One region of the Streptacidiphilus sp. MAP12-20 genome, then DNA from elsewhere that is predicted to be linked to it. Evidence: riboswitches for the same ligand, from Rfam matches in the RefSeq annotation. Region 1 holds a riboswitch; the other holds the start of a gene.
The links. Region 1 has a riboswitch for cobalamin ahead of ABIA32_RS10310 (ribonucleoside-diphosphate reductase subunit alpha). Riboswitches for the same ligand answer to the same signal wherever they lie in the genome.
Positions count from the first base shown of each region.

Region 2: linked by a shared signal. The riboswitch ahead of ABIA32_RS25530 (HoxN/HupN/NixA family nickel/cobalt transporter) and the one ahead of ABIA32_RS10310 (ribonucleoside-diphosphate reductase subunit alpha) in region 1 are both predicted to bind cobalamin.

Region 1 is NZ_JBGCCK010000006.1:219,426-223,033, forward strand. It holds gene ABIA32_RS10300 (hypothetical protein) at 1-288, opposite strand, end outside; gene ABIA32_RS10305 (GNAT family N-acetyltransferase) at 385-909, shown strand; cobalamin riboswitch at 1,077-1,235, shown strand; gene ABIA32_RS10310 (ribonucleoside-diphosphate reductase subunit alpha) at 1,358-3,608, shown strand, end outside.
Region 2 is NZ_JBGCCK010000021.1:28,670-32,277, forward strand. It holds gene ABIA32_RS25525 (alkaline phosphatase family protein) at 1-617, shown strand, start outside; gene ABIA32_RS25530 (HoxN/HupN/NixA family nickel/cobalt transporter) at 600-1,679, opposite strand; cobalamin riboswitch at 1,711-1,900, opposite strand; gene ABIA32_RS25535 (alpha-galactosidase) at 2,027-3,608, shown strand, end outside.

The DNA.
Region 1 (3,608 bases):
CGCGTCCACGCGCAGCGTCCGGTCGCGAGCGCCGTAGACCAGCACCGGCTTGAGCTGCCCGCAGACCGAGCGGGTGCGGTTGCGCACGGTCAGCCGCAGCGTGGACCAGCCGCCGCCCGCGGCGTAGGCCGCGCGTACGCCGGAGAGGGTCACCGCCATCGGACTCGGCCGCGCCGCCCCCGCGCACGCCGCCGCGCGGGCAGGCGGCGCCGCGTGCGCGGGGAGCGCGCCCGTCCAGAGCGCGGCTCCCGCGCAGCAGCCGACTATCAGAGCCCGAGTCCCTCGCAAGTTCATCACTCAACGAACATGACACGTCACTCTCCGCCCCGCCGCTCGGCGCACCCCACTCGGAGCAGTGCCTGACGCGTCAGGCAGACTTCAAGGATGAGCATCATCGTCCGCCCCGCGCAGCCCTCCGAGTACGACGCCGCAGGTCACCTCGTCGCCGAGGCTTTCATCGCCGACGGCCACACCGAGCGTGACGGCGACTACGCGAAGCTGCTGCGCGACCCGAGCGACCGTGCCGAGCGCGCGGAGCTGCTGGTCGCCGTGGACGAGGAGACCGGCCTGGTCCTCGGCTCGGTCACCTTCGCGCCGCCCGGCTCGCCCTACGCCGACCTCGCCGTCGGCCGCGAGGGCGAGTTCCGGATGCTCGCCGTGTCCACCGACCCCGCCGTGCGCGGTCGCGGCGTCGGCGAGCTGATGGTGCGCGCGATCATCGCGCGCAGCCGCGAGCTCGGGCTGCCCCGGATCGTCATGTCGTCCCAGCAGCAGATGGTCCACGCCCACCGGATCTACGAGCGCCTCGGCTTCGTCCGCACCCCGGACCGCGACTGGTCGCCCATCCCTGGCATCGACCTGCTCACCTACGCGCTTGAGCTGGGCGAGCCGGAAGCTCGAACAGAGTAACGAAGAGCCTGTGTCTGCATCCCGGCCGGATCCGCCCGGGTCGTCTGGTGCGTGCGATCGCAAGGCGGCGGAGCGCCCTCGTAGCGGAGCTACGTGGGCGGTTCGCCAACGCAGCGAGCGTGCGTGCCAGGCGGGCCGGGTCCGGCCGGGGTGCAGACACAGGCTCTAGCGACACAACATCTGGTGGTGCTTTGCGAGAGCGCCACCAGATGTATGCTCATGCTCGCTGTCGACGCAGGGGAACCCGGTGTGATTCCGGGACTGCCCCGCAGCGGTGAGCGGCCCTGCCGCGAGTCCGATGACCTGCCGTCAGCGTGCCCTCGTGTACCCACGCGAAGGGCTCTGCACGTCCGGGCCTCGCGGGTGGGCCGACGGGTTGCTTCGCGCTGCCCTCCTCCCCTGTGGCCCACCCTCAGCCACCGGCCGCCAACGAGGAGCGAGCGCGTAGATGACGGACACAGCCGTCCCCACCCTGCCCCAGCCCACCCAGCAGTCCGCCGCGCAGGTCGCCGCCGACGCCCCCGGCACCGCGCTGCTGGTCACGCTCACCGAGCGCTCCGTCGACCTGCCGCAGGTCGACCCGGGCCGGGTCGCCGCCGCCGCGCTGCGCGGCCGCAGCGCGCGGGCCGACTACGCCGAGCTGCGCGGGCTGGCCATGGAGGCGGCCGCCGCCCTCATCGCCGAGGACCCGCAGTACTCGCGCCTCGCGGCGCGACTGCTGGCCGAGGAGGTCCGCGAGGAGGCCGCCGGACAGGGGGCGACCTGCTTCGCCGCGTCCGTGGCCGTCGGCCACCGCGAGGGCCTGATCGGCGACGCCACCGCCGCCTTCGTCGCCGCCCACGCGGACGAGCTGGACGCCGTCATCGACCCGCAGGGCGACGACCGCTTCGAGTACTTCGGCCTGCGCACCGTCTACTCCCGCTACCTGCTGCGCCACCCGATCACCCGTCAGGTGATCGAGACCCCGCAGCAGTTCATGCTGCGCGTGGCCTGTGGGCTGGAAATGGGAGGTGTGGAGCGAAGCGACTCGAACAAGGGTGGTGGCGGGCGACGGGTGGGCGGGGACGAGAAGTCCGTCGCCGAGGTCGCCTCGCTCTACACGCTGATGAGCCGGCTGGAGTACCTGCCCAGCTCGCCGACGCTGTTCAACTCCGGCACCCGGCACCCGCAGATGTCCTCCTGCTACCTGCTGGACTCGCCGCTGGACGAGCTCGACTCGATCTACAGCCGCTACGCGCAGATCGCCCGCCTCTCCAAGCACGCCGGCGGCATCGGCCTCTCCTACTCGCGCATCCGCTCGCGCGGCTCGCTGATCCGGGGCACCAACGGCCAGTCCAACGGCATCGTGCCGTTCCTGCGCACGCTGGACTCCTCCGTCGCCGCCGTGAACCAGGGGGGCCGACGCAAGGGCGCGGCCTGCGTCTACCTGGAGACGTGGCACGCGGACATCGAGGAGTTCCTCGAACTGCGCGACAGCACCGGCGAGGAGGCGCGCCGCACGCACAACCTCAACCTGGCGCACTGGATCCCGGACGAGTTCATGCGCCGCGTCGAGGCCGACGCCGCGTGGTCGCTCTTCTCCCCCGGCGACGTGCCCGAGCTCGTCGACCTGTGGGGCGCCGAGTTCGACGCCGCGTACGTCAAGGCCGAGCAGGCCGACCTGGCCATCCGCTCGATCCCGGCGCGGACGCTGTACGCCCGGATGATGCGCACCCTCGCGCAGACCGGCAACGGCTGGATGACCTTCAAGGACGCCTCCAACCGCGCCGCCAACCAGACCGCGCTGCCGGGCCGGACGGTCCACTCGTCGAACCTCTGCACCGAGATCCTGGAGGTGACCGACGACTCCGAGACCGCCGTCTGCAATCTCGGCTCGGTCAACCTCGGCGCGCACCTGGGACCGGACGGCGCGATCGACTGGGAGCGTCTGGACGCCACCGTCCGCACCGCGGTGACCTTCCTGGACCGGGTCATCGACATCAACTTCTACCCGACCCCCGAGGCCGGCGCGTCCAACGACCGCTGGCGCCCGGTGGGCCTGGGCGTGATGGGCCTGCAGGACGTCTTCTTCAAGCTGCGGCTGGACTTCGACTCCGCCGAGGCCAAGACGCTGTCCACGAAGATCGCCGAGCGGATCATGCTGGCCGCCTACGAGACCAGCTGCGACCTGGCCGAGCGGCTGGGCCGCCACGCCGCCTACGCGGAGACCCGCGCGGCGCGCGGTCAGCTCCACGTCGACCACTTCTCGACGGCGCCGACCTGGCCCGAGCGCTGGGACGCGCTGCGCGCCCGCGTCGCCGAGACCGGCCTGCGCAACTCGCTGCTGCTGGCCATCGCGCCGACCGCGACGATCGCCTCGATCGCCGGCGTCTACGAGTGCATCGAGCCGCAGGTCTCCAACCTCTTCAAGCGCGAGACCCTGTCCGGCGAGTTCCTACAGGTCAACCCCTACCTGGTGGCGGACCTCAAGCGGCTGGGCCTGTGGAACCCGATCGCCCGCGAGGAGCTGCGCGAGGCGAACGGATCGGCGCAGGACATCGCGGGCCTGCCGGAGGACCTCAAGCGCCTCTACCGCACCGCCTGGGAGCTGCCGCAGCGCGCGCTGATCGACCTCGCCGCCGCCCGCATGCCGTACCTGGACCAGAGCCAGTCGCTCAACCTCTTCATGGCCGCGCCCACCATCGGCAAGCTCAGCTCGA
Region 2 (3,608 bases), on a different contig from region 1:
ACGGCAGCGCCACCAGCCTCAAGGTCCAGGACGGCTGGCTGAAGCAGACGCTCGCCCCGCTGCTGGCCTCCCCCGCCTGGACCACGCAGAAGTCGCTGCTGATCCTGAACTGGGACGAGAGCGCGGGCGAGGCCGGGAACCACGTCGCCGCCGTCGTCCTCGGCTCGCAGGGCACCGTGCAGGCCGGGACCAGCAGCAACAGCCGGTACGACCACTACAGCACCGCCCGCACCATCGAGGCGGCCCTCGGCCTGCCCGGCCTGACCGCCAACGACAGCTACGCGACGCCGTTCAACGACGCGTTCGTGCCGTCCACCGCGGGCACGCCGACGCTCACCGGCAACCTGAACGCGGTCGCGAACGGCGGCAACGCCACCTTCCGCTACGCGGTGCCCTCGGCGGCCCAGGTGAGCGCGAAGAACTGGATCGGGATCTACCCGGCCGGTGTCCTTCCGGGCCAGAAGGGGTCGCTCGCCTGGTCCTACGCCCCGAACGCCGCCGGCGCGCTCACCTTCTCGACGAGCAAGCTCTCCGGCGCCGGCGCGTACGACGTCTACTACCTGGCCAACGACGGCTACTCGGTGCTGGCCGGGCCGTTCTCACTGACCGTCGGCTGACGCTCCGGTCGTGGTGAGGGGCCTGCTCGCCCAGCGGTGCTCGACCTTGGCAAGTCGCCAGTAGCCGAGCGCGCAGGCCCACACCAGCACGAAGAGCCCGACGATCAGGTAGCCGACGTTGCCGAGGTCGATCCCGGCGATCCAGTCCGTCACCGGATTGCTGAGCCCCACCGAGTCGTGCAGCACGCCGATCAGCTCGATCGTGCCGATGACGAACGCGACGGCGATGGAGAGCCCGGTGATGGTGAGGTTGTAGTAGACCTTGCGGACCGGGTTGGCGAAGGCCCACTGGTAGGCGAAGTTCATGAAGGTGCCGTCCAGCGTGTCGAACAGGCTCATGCCGCAGGCGAAGAGCAGCGGCAGGCAGAGCACCGCGTACCAGGGCAGCCCGGAGGCCGCGCCGGTGCCGGCCATCACCATCAACGCGACCTCGGTGGCGGTGTCGAAGCTCAGCCCGAAGAGCAGCCCGACCGGATACATCTGCCCCGGGCGGGTGATGGAGCGGGTCAGCCGACCCAGCAGCCGGTTCATGAAGCCGCGGCTGTCGAGGTGCTTCTCCAGCTCGTACTCGTCGAACTCGCCCTGCTTCATGGCCCGGAAGACCCGGTAGATCCCGGCCAGCGCGACCAGGTTGAGCGCGGCGATCAGGTAGAGGAAGACGCCGGATATCGAGGTGCCGACGACGCCGATGGCCACGTGGGCGCGGAGCAGCGTGCCGGCCAGCTTCGCGCCACCTGCGGTGAGCACGGCCATCGCGACGACCATGGTCGAGTGCCCGATGGCGAACCAGAATCCGACCGAAACCGGGCGCTTGCCGTCGGCCATCAGCTTGCGGGTGGTGTTGTCGATCGCCGCGATGTGGTCCGCGTCGAAGGCGTGGCGCATGCCCAGCGTGTAGACGGTGATCCCCAGGCCCAGGCCGTACACCTGGGTGCCGATCGTGTAGTGGCGCGGGGCGATCATGAGCAGCAGCAGGCCGAAGGCCACCACATGCATCGCCACGATTACCGCGAGCAGGCCGCCGGTTCGCAGCCAGAACTTCTCGTGCGCGGGCACGGTCATCTAGAGACAGCCTCTCCATCACCTCGTGGATATGACATAGCGCTGCCGTGGCCGGTCTCCTGGCTGTCAGGTCTGACATCCCCGCACCTGGCCTTCCCAGGTCCTTGCGGACCCAGTGACCTCAGTGCACGACTGCTGTACGAGGACTTCCTGATCACAGTGGCGAGGGCCGCGCCGGTCTTGAACCGGACTTCCCGAACACCACGGCCCGACCACCCTAACCGCCGAGCTCTCCTCCTCGCAGCTGTGCCTGCGCTATGTCTTGACGCTTCATCGGCCTACCGCTGAAATGCTCATGGCGTTGAACTTAGTTCGGTCATGTTGAGTTGTGTCACGAAAGGGATCCCATGCACCGAAGAGTCCGCACCCTCCTCGCGACCTGCGGTGCAGCCGCAACCGCACTGCTCGGCCTACTCCCCGCTGCCCCCACCGCCCATGCCCAGGCGAACGGCGTCGCACTCACGCCGCCGATGGGCTGGAGCAGCTGGAGCTTCATCCGGAAGAATCCCACCGAATCAAACATCGAGGCCCAGGCCCTGGCCATGAAGAGCAGCGGCCTCGTCGGCCACGGCTTCTCCTACGTCAACGTGGATGACTTCTGGTATCTCAACCCCGCCAACACCGTTGACAGCTACGGTCGCTGGGCCACCGACAGCAGTCGGTTCCCGAACGGCATGGGCGCCCTCGGCTCCTACATCCACAACCAGGGCGAGAAGTTCGGGATGTATCTCACACCCGGCATCCCAGTCGCCGCCTACAACCAGAACACGCCTATCCAGGGCACCGCCTTCCACGCCAGGGACATCGTCTCCAACACCAGCAGCTACGAGACGAACTACAACTTCGGCAACGGCTCGATGTACTACATCGACTACGCCAAGAACCCGGCCGCCGCCCAGGCCTACCTCAACTCCTGGGCCGACCAGCTCGCCTCCTACGGCGTGGACTACCTGAAGATCGACGGAGTCGGCGACTGGGACGTCGCCGACATCCAGCACTGGTCCCAGGCGCTGAACCAGTCCGGCCGCCCGATCCACCTGGAGCTCTCCAACAGCCTCGACGTCAACAACGGCGCGACCTGGCAGCAGTACGCGAACGGCTGGCGGATCGACGGCGACGTCGAGTGCTACTGCGGCTCCGGCTCCTACCCGCTCACCAGCTGGTCCTCCGTCGCCTCGCGCTTCACCGACGCCCCGAAGTGGACGAGGTTCGCCGGGCCCGGCGGCTGGAACGACCTGGACTCGCTGGAGGTCGGCAACGGCTCCAACGACGGCCTGACCCTGGACGAGCGCCGCACCCAGCTCACCCTCTGGGCGGTCGAGGGCGCGCCGCTGCTGCTCGGCACCGACCTCACCCACCTCGACCCGACCGACCTTTCGCTGCTGACGAACGACCAGGTCATCGCCGTCGACCAGGCGGGCATCCCGGCCCGCCCGGTCGACCAGGTCAGCCAGCAACAGGTCTGGACGGCCGCCAACCCCGACGGCAGCTACACCGTCGCCCTGTTCAACCTCGGCTCCGGCGCCGCCTCCGTCACCGCGCACTTCGCCGACCTCGGCTTCGGCGGCGCGGCGGACATCCACGACGTCTGGACGAACACGGACCTGGGCAGCTCCGCCAACTCCTTCAGCGCGACGCTGGCCGCCCACGCCTCCCGGCTGCTGCAGATCACCCCGGCCGCAGGGGCCACGTTCGCGACCATGCGCTACAACCTGGTCAACGCCGCCACCGGCCAGTACCTCGACGTCTCCGGAGCGAGCACCGGCAGCAGCGCTCCCCTGGTCACCGCTGCGGCGAACGGCGCGGCAGATCAACAGTGGCAGCTCGCGGCGGCGGGCAACGGCGTCTACCGGATCGCCGACGTCAACAGCGGGATGATCGCCAACGTACCCGGCGGCAGCTCGATCCAGGGCACGCAGCTGATCCAGT